4 regions of the Geothrix sp. PMB-07 genome follow, and region 3 is predicted to be linked to each of the others. Evidence: riboswitches for the same ligand, from Rfam matches in the RefSeq annotation. Region 3 holds a riboswitch; each other region holds the start of a gene.

Region 1 (4,178 bases), 1.1 Mb from region 3:
GGCCCAGTCCAGCACCTGGGTCAGCTCCGGCCAGTAGTCCACCTCCTCGAAGGGCAGGGTCTCCACGGGCGCCCCCGTGACGATGAGGCCATCGAAGCGCTGGTGGCGCACCTCCTCGAAGGAGACGTAGTGCTCCAGCAGGTGTTCGGCGGAAGTGTTCTTCGAGGTGTGGGAGGTCATGTGCAGCAGCGTTACCTCCAGCTGCAACGGCGAGTTGCCGAGCAGCCGCAGGAACTGGGTTTCCGTGGCCACCTTGGTGGGCATCAGGTTGAGGATGGCGATGCGCAGGGGACGGATGTCCTGCTGCAGAGCCTGGTGCTCCTCGATGAGGAACACGTTCTCCGCTTCGAGAATGCCCCGGGCGGGCAGGGAGCTGGGGATCTTGACGGGCATGGCGTCCTCAGGCCTTGGAGAGCGCGAGGTCCAGATCCGCGATGAGATCCTGGATGTTCTCCAGGCCCACGGAAAGGCGGATGAGATCCTCGGTAACGCCGGTGGCTTCGCGCTCGGCGCTCGACAGCTGCTGGTGGGTGGTGCTGGCGGGATGGATGATCAGGCTCTTGGCGTCGCCCACATTGGCCAGGCGGGAGAAGAGCTCCACCCCGTTGATGACGGCCTTGCCAGCCTCCAAACCTCCCTTCACGCCGAAGGTGAGGATGCCGCCGAAGCCCGCGCCCTTGCGGAAGTAACGGCTGGCCGCGGCATGGTTGGCGTTGCTGGCGAGGCCGGGGTAGTTCACCCAGGCCACCTTGGGGTGCTGCTCCAGCCACTGGGCGATGGCGAGGGCGTTTTCGCCGTGGCGCTCCAAGCGCAGGTGCAGGGTCTCGATGCCCTGCAGAATGAGGAAGGCGTTGAAGGGGCTGAGGGCGGCGCCGGTGTCGCGCAGGCCCTCGATGCGGGCCTTGGTGATGAAGGCGGCGGGACCCGCGAGATCGGCCAGCACCGCGCCGTGGTAGGCGGCGAAGGGTTCCGTGAACTCAGGGAACTTGCCGTTCTTCCAGTCGAAGGTGCCGCCATCCACGATGACGCCTGCCACGGAGGTGCCGTGGCCGCCCAGGAATTTCGTGGCGCTGTGCACGACGATGTTGGCGCCCAGGGCCAGGGGGTTCAGCAGGTAGGGGCTGGGCAGGGTGTTGTCCACGATGAGGGGCACACCGGCAGCCTTCGCGATGGCGGCGATGGCTTCGAATTCGGGCACGTCCAGCTTGGGGTTGCCCAGGGCCTCGATGTAGATGGCGCGGGTTTCGGGTTTGATCGCGGCGCGGAAGGCCTCGGGCTTCGTAGAGTCCACGAAGGTGGTGGTGATGCCGTTGCGAGGCAGGGTGTGGTGCAACAGGTTGTAGGTGCCGCCGTAGAGGTTGTCGCCGGCCACGATGTGATCACCGCCGCGCAGCAGCGTGTTGAGGGTGAGCGTGATGGCCGCCTGGCCTGAAGCCACGGCCAGGCCCGCGATGCCGCCTTCCAGCTGGGCCACCCGTGTTTCCAGCACGGCCGTGGTGGGGTTCATGATGCGGGTGTAGATGTTACCCGGCACTTCCAGGTTGAAGAGCGCGGCGCCGTGTTCGGCGGAATCGAACACGTAGCTGGTGGTCTGGTAGATGGGCAGGGCGCGGCTCTTGGTGTCGCTGTCGGCGACCTGGCCGCCGTGGAGGGCGATGGTTTCAAATTGAGGATGCGTGGCGCTCATGGCGGCTCCTGAAAAGAAGGTGAGAAAGCCGAGGCTCTGTCGTCCAAGCAAGTCCAGGAAAAGTCAAAAAAGCCGAAGGGGCCCGATTGCTCGGGCCCCTTCGGCGTGTTGTCAGTCTCGACACAGCTCGACATCTCTCCGCAATCGATTGATCACGGCAGGAATTGGCACCTTGCTTTCGCAGGTTGCCAAGGTTTCACAGGGCCCGTCCCTCCACCTTTCTGGATAACTCGCTATGGAACTGACAAAGAACTCGTACGAACATCAAGTGTGGCACAACCCCATCTCGGGTCAAGGGGCCCGGTTCTTCTGAAGGGTGTTCGCATGGCTGAGTGGCGCCGTTCCGTCTGTCCCTTCGATTGCCCTGACGCCTGCGGGATGCTGGTGGAAGTTGAAGATGGGCGGGCTCTGTCCGTGAAGGGCGACCCCGACCATTTCTACAACCAGGGCACGCTCTGCCCCAAGATGGCCCGCTACGAACGCAGTGTGCATGCCCCCGAACGCCTGACGACGCCGCTGCGGCGAACGGGCCCCAAGGGCAAGGGTCTCTTCGAACCCATCAGTTGGGACGCGGCCCTGGAGGAGGTCGCCCGGCGCTGGAAGGACATCCTGGCCCAGTGGGGCGGCGAAGCCATCCTGCCCTACTCCTATGCGGGCACCATGGGTCTGCTGCAGCGGAACGCGGGCCACCCCTTCTTCCACCGGCTCGGCGCCTCCCGGCTGGACCGCACCATCTGCACACCCGCGAAGGCCGCGGGCCAGGCCGCGGTGCTGGGCACCACGCCCGCTCCGGAGCCCGAGGCGGTATTGAGCGCGGACCTGGTGGTGCTCTGGGGCATCAACGCCCTGGCCACCAACCTGCACGGCTTCCAGTTCGTGCGTGAGGCCCGGCGCCGGGGCGCGAAGGTGTGGGCGGTGGAGACCTACCGCACCGCCACCACCGATCAGGTGGATCATGTGCTGCTGGTTCGTCCCGGCACCGACGGCGTGCTGGCCGCAGGTGTGATGCACCTGATGGTGGAGAACGGCGCCCTCGACGAGGCCTTCCTTGGACAGCACGTGGTGGGCTTCGAGGCCTTCGCGCGGGAGGTGCTTCCCCAGTTCCCTCCTGCCGTGGTGGCGGCCCGGACTGGCGTCGATGAAGCCGCCCTGCGGGCGTTCGCGGAGGCCTACGGTGCGGCCTTGAACCCGCAGATCCAGGTGGGAGGTGGCATCACGCGGTACGGCAACGGCGCCATGACCACGCGCCTCATCCTCTGCCTGCCCGCGCTCCAGGGCGCCTACCTCAAACCGGCGGGCGGCGCCTTCCTGGGCACCGCCACCGGCGGGGCCGTTCCCATGCAGCAGCTCATCCGGGAGGATTTCCAGGCCCGGCCCACCCGGCTGGTGAACATGAACCAGCTGGGCGCGGCGCTCGACCCCGCGGCGGAAGGGCCGGTGAAATCGCTCTACGTCTACCATTCCAATCCTGCCGCCGTGGCGCCGGACCAGGGTGCGGTCCGCGCCGGGCTGCTGCGGGAGGATCTCTTCACCGTCGTCCATGAGCGGTTCCTCACGGATACAGCCCGTTACGCGGATCTTGTGCTGCCCGCCACGAGTTCTCTCGAACATCCGGACCTCTACCGCTCCTACGGTCACTATGGCCTCCAGCGCGTGCGCGCCGCGGTTTCGCCCGTGGGCGAGAGCCGCTCCAACTGGGCCACCTTCCAGGCCCTGGCGGCCCGCATGGGTTTCGAGGAGTCCCTGTTTCGGCAGAGCGAGGACGAGGTGATCGAGGCCCTGCTCTCCGGTTCGAATCCCTGGCTGGAAGGAGCGGACCGCAGCGCTCTGGCCGAGGGCCGCGTCGTGCGCATGCAACCGCCGGGCCGCCGCCCACCCTTCGGGACCCCCAGCGGCAAGGTGGAGATTCTGAATCCGCGCGAGCCGGAGCCCCTGCCCAGGCCTCTGCCCAGCCACTCGGAAGGCGACCCCCATCCCCTGGCCCTGGTGACAGCGCCTTCCCTCTACAGCCTGAACAGCACCTTCCAGGAACGCGAAGACCTGCCCGCGCGGAAGATCGCCTCGACGCTGCGCCTCTCGCCGGAGGATGCCAAGGCGCGGGCCATCGCGGGTGGTGATGAGGTGATCGCCTTCAATGATCGGGGCGAGGTGAGGTTGGTGGCGGAAGTCACGGAACGGGTGCCCAAGGGCGTGGCCGTGGTGGAAGGTGTGGCGTGGTCTGCCTTCTCCAAGGGACGCGCCACCGTCAACGCGCTGACCAGCCAGCGGCTCACGGATCGGGGCGGTGGCAGCACGTTCTACGACAACCGCATCGAGGTGAAGCGGGCCTGATCCATGCAAAGCAGGGTTGCCGCGGATGAACACGGATGAACACAGATGAGAACCCGGGGCTTTTCATCCGTGTGAATCCGTGTGCATCTGTGGCCAAAAGAAAAGGAATTTTGGAAGCAGAGGAAGGCGGAAGTGCGGAGGAAAGCGGAGAAGAACGACA
Region 2 (4,178 bases), 1.1 Mb from region 3:
CGCCTCCGAAGGGTTCATGTGCATCTCCATCAACACGGCCAGCAACATCACCGTGTCCGGCGTGACATGCCGAGACTCCTGGTCGGATGGCATCTACGTGTCCGATGACTGCTCCAACATCACCGTGTCCAGCGTGGTCTGCGACAACAACCGGCGCCAGGGGATGTCAATCACCAGCGTCAAGGGAATGCTGGTTCAGAACTCCACGTTCTCCAACACCCACGGGACCAACCCGCAGTGCGGCATCGACATCGAACCCAATGCCGGGCAGGCCTGCTACGACGTCCACGTCACCGGCTGCACGTTCTTCGGCAACGTCGGCGGCGGATTCCAGCAGGGGGCCAGCGATGCGGACTACACCTACACCTTCACAACCGGAACCATTCTCGAGAACTGCGAGTTCTACGGGAACGGCGGCGCGGGCTACCACGACGGCGGCATTGCGTTCTCGGACTGCGACAACAACATCATCCGGAATAACAACATCCACAACAACCTGGATGGCGGGATCAAGATCTACCAGCACGCGACCAATGTCACCGTCACGGGCAACACCGTTGTCAACAACACGGGCTGGGGAGTCTCCCTTTCCTCCTGCAGCGGTTCGGTGGTCACGGGCAACACCGTGACCGGTAACAGCGGAACCGGCTTCTCCCTCGACAGCTCGCCGGGGACGTACACACCCAACACCGTGAACGGCAACGGGAAGTAGTCCCGAATGTCCTGAACCAACCAGCGTTGAACGGCGAAGGGCGCGGAGCTTTCCGTGCCCTTCGTGCATGGAAAGGCCGAAGCGGCTTTGAATCGCCCTCCCCGACGAGACCAACGGAGGCCGGCGAACCGGAACCTCGTGGGCCTGAAAATCACCAGCCTCTGCTACTGTCGGTCGGAATCCCCAACCCGGAGGCACCATGAAGCCGAACCTTGTTTTACCCTTGCTCGCCCTGGCGGCGATGACCGTCGCGGCCCAGCAGCCCGCTCCCGCCGCGACCGCCGCGCCTGCGGCGACCCCCGCCCCGGCACCCCGCCCTGCCGCCAGCCCCAAGGCCCAGGCCGCCACCCAGGTGGCGGGCAAGTGGGCTGAGCCCAAACCCGGCGCCGCCCCCCGCTATCAGGACGGCAAGTGGATCACCGTGGACTACAGCGCCCCGATCCTGCGTGGTCGGGCCGACATCTTCGGCAAGGGCGCCGAGTACGGCAAGGCCGTGTCCAGCGGCGACCCCGTGTGGCGGGCGGGCGCCAACCAGACCACCCGTTTCAAGACGGAAGTGCCGCTCGTCATCGGGGGCAAGAACGTCGCCGCTGGCGAATACAGCCTCTTCGTCGAGCTGAAGGAAGGGGCCTGGACCTTCATCCTCTCCTCCCAGCCCGCCCTCACCAAGTGGGACGCCAACGAAAAGAAGGCCACCTGGGGCGCCACCAACTACGATCCGAAGTTCGATGTGGTGCGCGTGCCTATGAAGCTGGCCAAGGGGCACCTCTCCCTGGACCAGCTCACCTTCTCCTTCGTGAACATGACCCAGCAGGGCGGCAGCCTGGCCCTGGCCTGGGACACGCAGAACGCCAGCGTCGACTTCAAGGTCGCTCAGTAGCACACGGGGTTCCTGAGTCCCTGGGCTCCGCCCCCGTGGGCGGATGGCAGCCAGGGCCCAGGACCACCCGGCCGAGGCTTCGACTGGCGCCCCACCCTGGGGAGCCGGGCGGAGCCCTGCCCGAAAGGAAGCGGGTTTGGAATTATTACTTAATTGATTTAGTTATAATTTTCCCGCCATCATGATTTTTTCATTCAAAAATAAGCATTGAAAAAGGGCATCAAATTGATTATCTTTTCATCAGACCTCGCGGGGTCGTGACACCGGAATCCTTGCCAGCTCCATAGCGCGCTATCCAGAAAGGTGGAGGGACGGGCCCTGTGAAACCTTGGCAACCTGCGAAAGCAAGGTGCCAATTCCTGCCGACGGTTCCCGCCGTCGGATAGATGCCGAGCTGTCCACATCGACAGACGCACAGAGGGGCCCGAACACATCGGGCCCCTCTGATTTTTGGATCGCGCCGGAGCGTCAAGGCCTCCAGGCCCTGACCCCCTACCACCCAGGAACCTTCATGCCGCACCCATCCGCACCCGAGACCCAGCCCGGCTTCGTCAGCCTGGTAGGAGCCGGTCCCGGCTCGCCGGACCTCATCACCCTGCGCGGCCTCCGGGCCCTGGAAGCGGCTGACGTCATCCTCTTCGACGCCCTGCTGGAGCCGGATTTCAGGGCCTTCTTCCCGGAAAAGGCCCTGGCCATCCCCGCTGGCAAACGCTGCGGCGGCCTGGGCATGACCCAGGAACGCATCCACGAGCTGCTCCTCTGGCACGCCCAGGCGGGCCGTCGCGTGGTGCGGCTCAAGGGCGGCGATCCCTTCATCTTCGGGCGCGGCGGCGAAGAAGCCCGGGCCCTGGCCGAAGCTGGCATCCCCTTCGAGGTGATCCCCGGCGTCAGCGCCCTCCAGGGCGCTGCGGCGGCCTCGGGCATCCCCCTCACCCACCGGGGCGTGTCCCGGGAGATCCGCATCCTCGAAGGCCACCACCTGCTGGAATCCACCACCGATTGGGCCGAGCTGGCCCACACCGAAGCCACCCTGGCCATCTTCATGGGCACGCGATCGCTGCAGGCCGTGGCCCAGCGGCTGCTGGAGCACGGGGCCTCCCCGGACCTGCCCGTCGCCCTGGTGGAACGGGCCTTTTGCGAAGGCCAGAGCACCACCCTCTCCAACCTGCGCCTCGCCGCCGAGGGGCATGTCCGCGCCCACACCAAGGGCCCGGGGCTTGTCTACCTGGGCGCCGCCATCCGGCACCGCGCCCTCTCCCTTCCCGCCGATGCCTTCCACACGGAGACCCATGACCCTGCTGCCGCTCTTTCTCGATCTCAAGGAGAAGCAGGTGCTTCTCGTGGGGGGCGGGAGCGTCGCGCAGGCTAAGCTCCGGTCGCTGTTGCCGACCGGCGTCACCCTCCGTGCCGTGGCCACCCGCTTCTCTGCCGACTTCCGCCTGGAAGCCGAAGGCCACCCCGTGCACCTGCTGGAAAGACCTTTCGAAGCTGGCGATCTGGACGGCACCCACCTCGTGGTATCTGCCACCAACGATCCAGAGGCCAACGCCCGCATCGCCAGCCAGGCCCGCCAGCGGGGCATCTGGATCAACGCCGTGGACGATCCCCCCTCCTGCGATGCCCTCTTCGCCAGCACCCTCCGCCGGGGCCCCTGGACCCTGGCCATCTCCACCGAAGGCGCCTTCGCCGGCCTGTCCCGCGCCCTCCGCCTCGCCCTGGAAGACCTCATCCCCGACGATCCCGACCTGCAAGCTCTCGTCGATCTCCGCCAGCAGGCCCGCCGTCTCCCCCCCGAGGTTCGCAGCCGGGCGCTCCAGAAACTGCTCGCCGATTTCCGCACCGCCTACTTCCCCTCGCCCCGTCCCTCCACCCCGGAGCTGCCATGAGCACCCCGTCTGCCGAGCATCCTGTTGAAGCCCTCAAGCGCGAATCGCGGCACCTGCGTGGCACCCTGGCCGAAGAACTGGCCGGTGAGGCCGAAGGCTTCAGCAAGGATTCGGAAACCCTGCTGAAGTTCCACGGCCTCTACCAGCAGAAGAACCGCGACAAGGCGCCCGAGACTCCCAAGCACCCCGTGCTCATGGTGCGGGGGCGCATCCCCGGCGGCCGTCTGGAGGCATCCCAGTACCTGGCCTGGGATCGCATCGCCGACATCTTCGCCGATGGCAGCCTGCGCATCACGACGCGCCAGAGCCTCGAACTGCATGGCGTGGTGAAGGGCGATGCGAAGGCCGTGTTGCAGGGCCTCCACGCGGCGCTGCAAACCACCCAGGGCGCCTGCGGCGACGTGGTGCGCAACGTCACCCAGGCCCCCAACCCCTGGGGTCGCGCCGATCTGGCCCAGCTCGACGCCGTGGCCCTGCAGCTCTCCAACCATTTCCGGGCCCACGCCAAGGCCTACGCCGAAGTGTGGCTGGATGGCGAAAAGGTGGACACGGCCTCTGAATCCGAGCCCGTGCTGGGCGACACCTACCTGCCCCGCAAGTTCAAGATCTCCGTCACCGCGGCGGGCGAGAACGCGGTGGACGTCTACACCAACGATCTGGCCTTCGCCGCCACGTTCAAGGATGGCGCCGAGGGAACCAT
Region 3 (4,178 bases):
CATTGCGAACCTGGCCACCAACCTCAAGGAGAACGGTTTCGACATCCGTTCCATTCCCTACGTTCTGCAGTTGAATAAGCGGGACATGCCCTCCGCGGCGACCGTGGGTGAAATGGAACGCCTCCTCCGTTTCCGCAGCGAACCGATGATCGAAGCCGTGGCCAACAAGGGCACCGGCGTCATCGAAACCCTCAAGGCCTCCGCGCGGCAGATCCTCATGGAGCTGCAGCGGGCCTGAGGGCCGCATGGGTGGGGCGACGGGGATCACAGGTGTGAGAGCCTCCCGCTTGAATCCTCCGCGCCATCCGGTAGAATGGACCTTCGCCCTTCCGGAGTAGCTCAGGGGTCAGAGCGGGTGACTGTTAATCACTAGGTCGGGGGTTCAAATCCCTCCTCCGGAGCCAAAAGAACGCCCCGCGCATGCGGGGCTTTTTTTCGGGTAGGGCCAAGGGAGGCAACATGGGCAGGATCAGTCTCGTGGCGACCATCGGATTTGAGGCGGAGTCGAAAGAGGCCATCCTCCGGGCCCTCATCGACCACCGGGCGCGCTGCCTGCGAGATGAACCCGGCACCCTTCAATTTGAAGTGATGGTTCCTTCAGAAGACCCCTGCAAGCTGGTGCTCTTCGAGCTGTACGAGGATGCAGCGGCCCTGGCGGCACACGCCCAGGGGGAAAGCATCGGGCAGTACCGAAAAGAAGTCGCAGGCAAAATCACAACATCGCTCAAATACACCTGCACAATGGGAGCTGAATCCGTTCCGAGGTGAGACATGCAGCGAAGAGCCCTGGGCCTGGCCATTCTGATCGCGAGTCTTCCGCTTGTAGGCGCCGATGGCCCGCAGCCTGTCCCTGGCGCGAAGCAGGCTTCCAAGAAAAAGACTTCCAAGAAGGCGGCCGAGCCCGCACCGAAGGGACCCGACATGATCACGACCCCCTCTGGACTGAAATACGTGGACACGGTGGTGGGCACCGGTGACACGCCTCAGAAAGGGCAGAAGTGCCTGGTCCACTACACCGGCTGGCTGGACAACGGCAAGGGCGAGCGCGGCAAGAAGTTCGACAGTTCCGTGGATCGCGGCGAGCCCCTGCCCATTCCCATCGGTGTGGGCCGCGTGATCAAGGGTTGGGACGAGGGCGTCATCAGCATGAAGGTCGGCGGCAAGCGCACCCTCTACATCCCGGCACCCCTGGGCTACGGCGCGAGGGGCGCGGGCGGAGACATCCCGCCCAACGCCAACCTGATCTTTGATGTGGAACTGATCAGCATCAAGTAACGGCCAACGGTTTTCAGCAGACAAACCAACGGCGAATTGGCCACAAAGAACACAAACAACGCAGAGCGGTCAGGCGTGGATCGTTGACTTTTCTCTGTGTCTTTTGCGTTCTTTGTTGCTGGTTTTCATTCCGGACCTAACTCAGGGCCTGCGCCAGATCCGCACGCAGATCCTGCACGTCCTCCAGGCCAATGGAGAGGCGGATGAGGCCGTCGCTGATGCCTGCGTTCTTGCGGGCTTCCGGCGTCATGGAGGCGTGGGTCATGGAGGCGGGATGCGCCACCAGGGATTCCACGCCGCCCAGACTTTCGGCCAGGGTGAACCAGCGCAGCCGCCGCAGCACGTGGTTCAGGCGCTCGCTGCCGCCCTCCTTCAGCTCGAAGCTGAGCATGGCGCCGAAGCCCCGCTGCTGGCGCTTGGCCAGCTCGTGCTGGGGATGGCTGGGCAGGCCCGGGAAGTGCACTTTGCCCACGGCGGGATGGGCCGCCAGGTATTCGGCCAGCACCTGGGCCGTGGCCTCGTGCTGCCGCATGCGCAGGGGCAGCGTCTTCAGGCCCCGCAGCACCAGGAAGCAGTCGTGAGGCGACTGGGAGGTGCCCAGCAGGTTGTTGACGCTCTGGATCTGCTGGGCGAGGGGCTGGCGGCCAGGGCCGGCCACCACCACGCCTCCCACCACGTCGCTGTGGCCGTTGAGATACTTCGTGGTGGAGTGGATGACCAGGTCGGCGCCCAGATCGAAGGGCCGCTGCAGGTAGGGCGAGAGGAAGGTGTTGTCCACGGCCACCAGGCAGTTGGGTTGGCGGTGGCCGATCTCCGTCACCGCGGCGATGTCCGTCAGCCGCAGCAGGGGGTTGGAGGGCGTCTCCACCCAGATCATGCGGGTGTTGGGCCGGATGGCGGCCTTCAGGGCCTCGAGGTCGGCCAGGTTCAGGTAGGTGACCTCCAGGCCGTAGAACTTCTTGGCGTGCTCCAGCAGGCGGAAGGTGCCACCGTAGCAATCCACGGTGGCGATGAGGTGGCTGCCGTGCTCCAGCAGGTTCAGGGCCACCAGGATGGCGCTCATGCCGGTGCTGGTGCAGGTGGCGCCTTGGCCGCCTTCCAGCAACGCGATGGCCTCCTCCAGCGCCGCGCGGGTGGGGTTGCCGCTGCGGGTGTAGTCGTAGCCCGCGTTGGTGCAGATGTCCTTGAAGGCGAAGGTCGATGACAGGTAGAGCGGCGGCATCACGGCGCCGTAGGCCGGATCGGGCTGCACGCCCGCGTGCACGCACTGGGTGGACACGGCGGCATCGGGCACCAGCTCGGGCCGATGGATCCACCCGGCGTTGCCCTCCCGCACCGGCGGCTGGATGGTGAAGTGGTAGGCGGGATTGCCCGGCACGTTGGTGTCTAGGAACTGCTCGCTCATCAGAGCCTCCAAAAATGGAGGATCCTCATCGTTTCATGGCGATCCAAAAAGAGAAGGGGCCCGATCTCTCGGGCCCCTTCTCATGTCAGTCCATGACACTTCAGCATCTCTCCGCAATGACTTGCGGCAGGAATTGGCACCTTGCTTTCGCAGGTTGCCAAGGTTTCATAGGGCCCGTCCCTCCACCTTTCTGGATATCGCGTGATGAAACTGACAAAGATCCTGCTGCCCTTCCAGTATCCGATGGATCCATTGAGCTGCCAAGGAAATTCAATGCCTCAGATGGTGTAATCCTGGCCCTGGGGGCGATCCAGGATGGTCCGCGCCAGGTCCAGGTACTGCTGGGCTCCCGCCACGGCATCCGCCAGGTCGAGGAACTCGCCTTCGGTGTGGGCCACCCGGATGGAACCGGGCCCGGTCATCACCACGAAGCGATCGCGCACCAGGTTTCTCAGGGTGTGCGCATCGGAGCCGAAGGGAACCGGCGCCATGGGAAAGCCCTCCAGGCGGGGAAACACCTCGGGGCCCTTCTCGAAGAGCACGTCCACCTCGCCCAGCTCAGGCCGCAGCCTCAGCACGTCCTGCACGAAGGTGCTGCCGGCCACGGTGCGCGCAAAGAGACGCGCCTCGGCTTCATCGGGCACCACGTTGATGGCGCGGCCCGCTTGCAGGGTGCCCAGGTTCCAGACCTCGGGCCCGAGGATGGGGTCGAGGCGTTCCGGCAGGCGCCGCAGCTCGCCGATCCAATCGAACATGGGGAAGGCGGCGTTGATGCCTTCCTCCGGCGTGCCGCTGTGGGCGGCTTTGCCGCGGCAGCGCAGGCAGAGGTGGGCAGATCCCCGTTGGCCCGTGGCCAGGATGTTGCCGGTGGGCTCGCCGTTGATGACGCCCTGCAGGTTCGGCAGGTTGGCCTTCAGATCCAGGGCGATGCGGGCGCCGAGGCTGTCGGTTTCTTCGCCCACCACGCCCAGAAAGGCCAGGTCGCGGCGGCCTTCCGCCAGCAGCAGGCGGATGGTTTCCATCATGGTGGCCAGGATGCCTTTGGCGTCGCAGGTGCCGCGGCCCCAGAGACGGCCGCCCTCCAGCCGGGGCGGAAGGTAGGGGGGCACCGTGTCGAGGTGGGTGGTGAAGAGCAGTCGCGGCTGACCCCAGGTGGCCAGCAGGTTGCAGCGGCCGCCTTCGACGCTCTGCCACTGCAGGCGGGCACCAAGGTTGCGGAACATCCCGGTGAGCAGGGGGATCATGCGGGCTTCGTGCCCGGTGGTGGAATCCACCTGGCAGAGCTGGAGGGTCCATTGGGCGATGCGCTCGGCGTCCGGCGTCGGCTGCGTCATGGCACCCAGCCTGCGTTGAGGCGGCCTTCATAAACCGACAGCACGGGGCCGGTCATGAGGATGCGTCCCTGCTCCGTGAAAACGATGTCGATGGCGCCGCCAGGCATGAGCACCTGGAGTTGGTCGTCCACCAGGCCCAGGCGTCGGCTGGCCGCCGCGGCGGC
Region 4 (4,178 bases), 1.1 Mb from region 3:
GCAGGCTCTTGAGGGGCCAGATGCCGGCGATGATGGGCAGGCCGCCCTTGCTGTCCAGGGACTCCGTGAAGTCGAGGAAGCGGAAGAGGGTCTCTGCATCGAAGACGGGCTGGGTGATGGCCCACTGGGCGCCAGCCTCCACCTTGTAGCGGAAGCGGGCCTTCTCGCGCTCCATGTCGGCGGCCACGGGATTGGCGCCGACGCCGACGCTGAACGAGGTGGGCTTGCCGATGCTGGCGCCGCCCAGATCCAGGCCCGTGTTCAGGCGCTTGAGCATGTTCACCAGGCCGATGGCATCCACATCGAAGACAGCCGTGGCCTGAGGGTACGGCCCCAGCTTCGGTGGATCGCCTGTAACCGCCAGGAGATTGCGCAAACCCAGGCCCGCAGCGCCCAGCAGATCGCTCTGCATGCCCAGCAGGTTCCGGTCGCGGCATGCGTAATGAAGGATCGTCTCCAGCCCCACCTGCTGCTCGATGATGAGGGCCGTGGCCAGCGCACTCATGCGCGCCATGGCGCGGGGGCCATCCGGCACGTTGATGGCATCCACACCCAGGGCGCGGCACTGGCGCGTTTTGGCCAGCAGCTTGTCGTACTCCATGCCCTTGGGGGGCACCAGCTCCACGGTGTGGATGAACTCGTTCTGGGCCAGCTTGAGGCTGAAGCGGCTGCGGAAGGGGAAGGGCACCTCGGGCTGCGGCTGTTCGTGGGGTTTGATCTCGAAGCCGCCACCGCCCTGCACGAAGGCGCGCTCCTGGCGGAAGGCGCTGCGCATGGCGCGGATGTGCGCCGCCGTGGTGCCGCTGCAGCCGCCGACGGCCCGGGCGCCCGCAGCGAGAGCGCGTCCCGCGAAGCCGCCGAGATACTCAGGGCTGGCGCCGTAGATGAGGCGGCCGTCGACCATGTGAGGCAGGCCCGGGTTGGGCATGAGGGCGATGGGTTTGGCGGTGACGGCCTTGAGACGTTCCAGCAGGCGCAGGTGCGGCGCGGGGCCGTTGCCGCCGATGAGGCCGACCATGTCGGCGCCCCAGCCGTCAAGCTGCTTGATGAACCAGTCGGGTTCGGCACCGAAGAGAGCCTGGCCATCCTCGTTGGTGGTCATGAGTGCAGCGATGGGAAGATCGCTGAGTTCCTGCACGGCGAGGATGGCCTGATGGATCTCGTTGAGATCCTCGAAGCCCTCCAGCACCAGAAGGTCCGCGCCCGCTTCGATGAGGGGCAGGGCCTGTTCGCGGAAGGTGGCGCGGGCCTCGTCGTACGAGGTGGGCCCCCAGGGTTCGATGCGCACACCCAGCGGGCCGATGCAGCCCGCCACCCAGGCCTGGGAGTTCTGCTGCGCGATGGCGCGCTTGGCCAGCTCCACGCCGGCGCGGTTGATGGCGTCGAGATCGCCCTCCAGGCCCCGGGCGGCCAGCTTCAGGCGGCCCGCGCCCCAGGTGTTGGTGGTGAGCACCGTGGCGCCCGCGGCGAGGAATTCGCCATGGATGGCCAGCAGCAGATCCGGCGACTTGAGGTTGCACTCCTCGAAGCTGCGCTGCAGGGTGATGCCGCGGTCGTGCAGGGCCGTGGCCGTGCTTCCGTCGAAGAGGAAACACTCGCCAGCTTCAAGGGCCTGCCTGAAAGTGGGATGGGTCATGGATGCGCCTATGCAGGGCAGTCCGTTGATCGGCATCCAGGTTGGCTAAGGTCAGTCTGTAACATTCGGTATCTTCCCCCCGGACATGCCGGGGGCAGGAATTGGCACCTTGCGTAAGCAGGTTGCCAAGGTTTCACAGGGCCTTTCCCTCCACCTTTCTGGATAACGCTCTTGGACTGCCAAAGATCAAGCCACAAGGATGAATGAAGCAGGCGGTCGCCGTCAAGGCGCCGCTGGCAAAATCAAGGCTTGGCTGTGGCTCGCCGCGGCCGCTGCCGCCAGGGAGCAGGGGCTACCAGGCCAGCAGTCGGATCACCTCGGCGCGCACTGAAGTGGCGCTGGGCAGGTAGGCAGCTTCCAGCGGCGGGCTGGCGGGCGTGGGGATGTCCGCCGCGCCCAGGCGCAGCACGGGGGCATCCAGCCAGGGGAAGCAGGTTTCGCCGATGCGGGCGGCCAGCTCGGCACCGGGGCCGTAGGTGCGCGAGGCCTCCGTGAGCACCACCACGCGGTGGGTGCGCCGGGCCAGATCCTCGATGGCCGCGTCGTCCAGGGGCCAGAGGGTGCGCAGGTCCAGCACGGCCACGTCGAGATCGGCCACAGCCTCCAGGGCCACGTGCTGCGCAGCGCCGTAAGTGACGATGCAAGCGGCGGCGCCATCCTTGCGCAGGGCGGCTTCGCCCAGGCGGGCGGTGGGCGCTTCCTCCCACTGATCCTTCAGGCGCCGGTAGAGGTGCTTGTGCTCGAAGAAGAGCACGGGATCTGGGTCGTCGATGGCGGCGCGCAACAGGGCGTAGGCATCGCGCACGGTGCCCGGCGCCACCACCTTCAGGCCGGGGCTGCCCAGGAAATGCCCCTCGGGGTTCTGGCTGTGGAAGGGGCCGCCGCCGTTGCCTGCGCCCGAGGGGCCGCGGAACACCACCGGCACGCTGGCACCCCAACGCCAATGGGCCTTGGCGGCGAAGTTCACCATGAGATCCGAGCCCAGCAGCGCAAAATCCATGAACTGGAATTCCGCCACGGGCCGCTGGCCCATGAGGGCCGCGCCAATGGCGGCGCCTGCGATGGCCTGCTCCGAGATGGGCGTGTCCAGGACGCGGTCCCGGCCAAAGCGCTCCAGCAGCCCTTCCGTGGCGCGGAAGGCGCCGCCGTAGACACCAATATCTTCGCCGAGGCAGCACACCCTCCCATCGGCCTCCATGGCGTCGAAGAGGGCTTGGCGGATGGCCTCGACGTAGGTGCCAGAGAAGGCGCTCACGCGGATCGCCCTTTCAGGCGCAAGACACACCACGGAGGCACGGAACCCACGGCGGTGTTACGGAGGCGCCGTGCATGGGCCAGCGGGGCCGGGGTCCCCAGTGCCCTCTGTGTCTTCGTGGTAAAGCCCTTCATTTCTCCTCCAGCAGGTCGCGTTCCGCCAGCCACTCGTCGTTGAAGACGCTGCTGAGGTAGCGGCCTGTGCCATCGGGGAATACGGTGACGATGCGGGCGGGCCGCTCGCGCGGTGGGAGGGTCTTGGCCACCTGCAGCACCGCCCAGAGGGCCGCGCCGCTGGAACCGCCGCCGAGGATGCCCTCTTCCCGCACCAGGCGCCGCGCCTGCTGGAAGGCCTCCCGGTCCGTCACCTGGTGCATGGCGTCGATCACGCTGAAGTCCATGGTGTGGATGAGGAATTCGTCGCCCAGCCCTTCCAGCTTGTAGGGCGCGGCTTTCGGATTCGGTTCGCCGCGGAAGTGGGGCGAGAAGACCGAACCCATGGGGTCCACGGCCACCACCTTGATGTTCGGATCCTTCTCTTTCAGGTAGCGTCCCACGCCGCCAATGGTGCCGCCGGTGCCCGCGCCCGCCACGAAGTAGTCGATGCGGCCCTCCATCTGCTCCCAGATTTCCGGGCCGGTGCCGTGGTAGTGGGCGGCGTTGTTCTCCCGGTTCTCGTGCTGGTCGGGGAAGTAGCAGTTCGGCGTTTCCCGGGCCAGGCGCGGCGTGATGTTGTTGTAGCTGTCCGGGTGCTCGGGCGGCAGGCTGGTGTCCACCTTGTGCACCAGCACGCCGAGGGCCAGCAGCTGGTTCAGCTTTTCCTGCGAAATGGTGTCACGCACCACCACCTTGAGCTTGTAGCCCTTCTGGATGGCCATGAGGGCCAGGCCCATGGCGGTGTTGCCCGAGGAATTTTCGATGATCATGTCGCCGGGTTTCAGGCGGCCGTCGCGTTCGGCGGCCTCGATCATGTACTTGGAGATGCGGTCCTTGCTGCTGCCCATGGGGTTCATGAACTCGAGTTTGGCGAAGACCTCCACCGGCAGGTTCTCGACGACGCGACGCAGCCGGACCAGGGGCGTGTTGCCGATGGCCTCCAGGACGCTGCCGCAGGGCTTCCGGTAATGCATGTCTTCCTCCAAGAACCCAGTATGACCGGCGGTGCGCCGGGAGGCTGGGCCGATGGAAGCGGCCTTTGGACTGGTGATTCGTTGAATTTGGATTAAGATTCTATGAATCCATGTTTTCACTTATTTTTCTAAGAGATCTACCCGCCGCAGAAGAGGTC

Evidence for each region. A riboswitch is a leader RNA that binds a small molecule or an ion and turns the genes downstream of it on or off. The one in region 3 is predicted to bind S-adenosylmethionine.
Region 1: another riboswitch for S-adenosylmethionine. It lies ahead of Q9293_RS15920 (O-acetylhomoserine aminocarboxypropyltransferase/cysteine synthase family protein); the one in region 3 lies ahead of Q9293_RS02120 (PLP-dependent aspartate aminotransferase family protein).
Region 2: another riboswitch for S-adenosylmethionine. It lies ahead of cobA (uroporphyrinogen-III C-methyltransferase); the one in region 3 lies ahead of Q9293_RS02120 (PLP-dependent aspartate aminotransferase family protein).
Region 4: another riboswitch for S-adenosylmethionine. It lies ahead of Q9293_RS15825 (bifunctional homocysteine S-methyltransferase/methylenetetrahydrofolate reductase); the one in region 3 lies ahead of Q9293_RS02120 (PLP-dependent aspartate aminotransferase family protein).

Annotation. Positions count from the first base shown of each region.
Region 1 is NZ_CP132333.1:3,652,218-3,656,395, reverse strand. It holds gene metA (homoserine O-succinyltransferase) at 1-393, opposite strand, end outside; gene Q9293_RS15920 (O-acetylhomoserine aminocarboxypropyltransferase/cysteine synthase family protein) at 401-1,687, opposite strand; SAM riboswitch class I at 1,815-1,919, opposite strand; gene Q9293_RS15915 (molybdopterin oxidoreductase family protein) at 2,012-4,018, shown strand.
Region 2 is NZ_CP132333.1:3,640,007-3,644,184, forward strand. It holds gene Q9293_RS15855 (right-handed parallel beta-helix repeat-containing protein) at 1-712, shown strand, start outside; gene Q9293_RS15860 (DUF2911 domain-containing protein) at 912-1,592, shown strand; SAM riboswitch class I at 1,881-1,985, shown strand; gene cobA (uroporphyrinogen-III C-methyltransferase) at 2,104-2,961, shown strand; gene Q9293_RS15870 (bifunctional precorrin-2 dehydrogenase/sirohydrochlorin ferrochelatase) at 2,882-3,478, shown strand; gene Q9293_RS15875 (NADPH-dependent assimilatory sulfite reductase hemoprotein subunit) at 3,475-4,178, shown strand, end outside.
Region 3 is NZ_CP132333.1:475,819-479,996, forward strand. It holds gene Q9293_RS02100 (ATP/GTP-binding protein) at 1-238, shown strand, start outside; tRNA gene Q9293_RS02105 (tRNA-Asn) at 329-404, shown strand; gene Q9293_RS02110 (putative quinol monooxygenase) at 460-768, shown strand; gene Q9293_RS02115 (FKBP-type peptidyl-prolyl cis-trans isomerase) at 772-1,275, shown strand; gene Q9293_RS02120 (PLP-dependent aspartate aminotransferase family protein) at 1,412-2,680, opposite strand; SAM riboswitch class I at 2,781-2,881, opposite strand; gene Q9293_RS02125 (M20 family metallopeptidase) at 2,959-4,014, opposite strand; gene dapF (diaminopimelate epimerase) at 4,011-4,178, opposite strand, start outside.
Region 4 is NZ_CP132333.1:3,627,592-3,631,769, reverse strand. It holds gene Q9293_RS15825 (bifunctional homocysteine S-methyltransferase/methylenetetrahydrofolate reductase) at 1-1,636, opposite strand, end outside; SAM riboswitch class I at 1,702-1,805, opposite strand; gene Q9293_RS15820 (alpha-ketoacid dehydrogenase subunit beta) at 1,929-2,891, opposite strand; gene Q9293_RS15815 (PLP-dependent cysteine synthase family protein) at 3,022-4,020, opposite strand.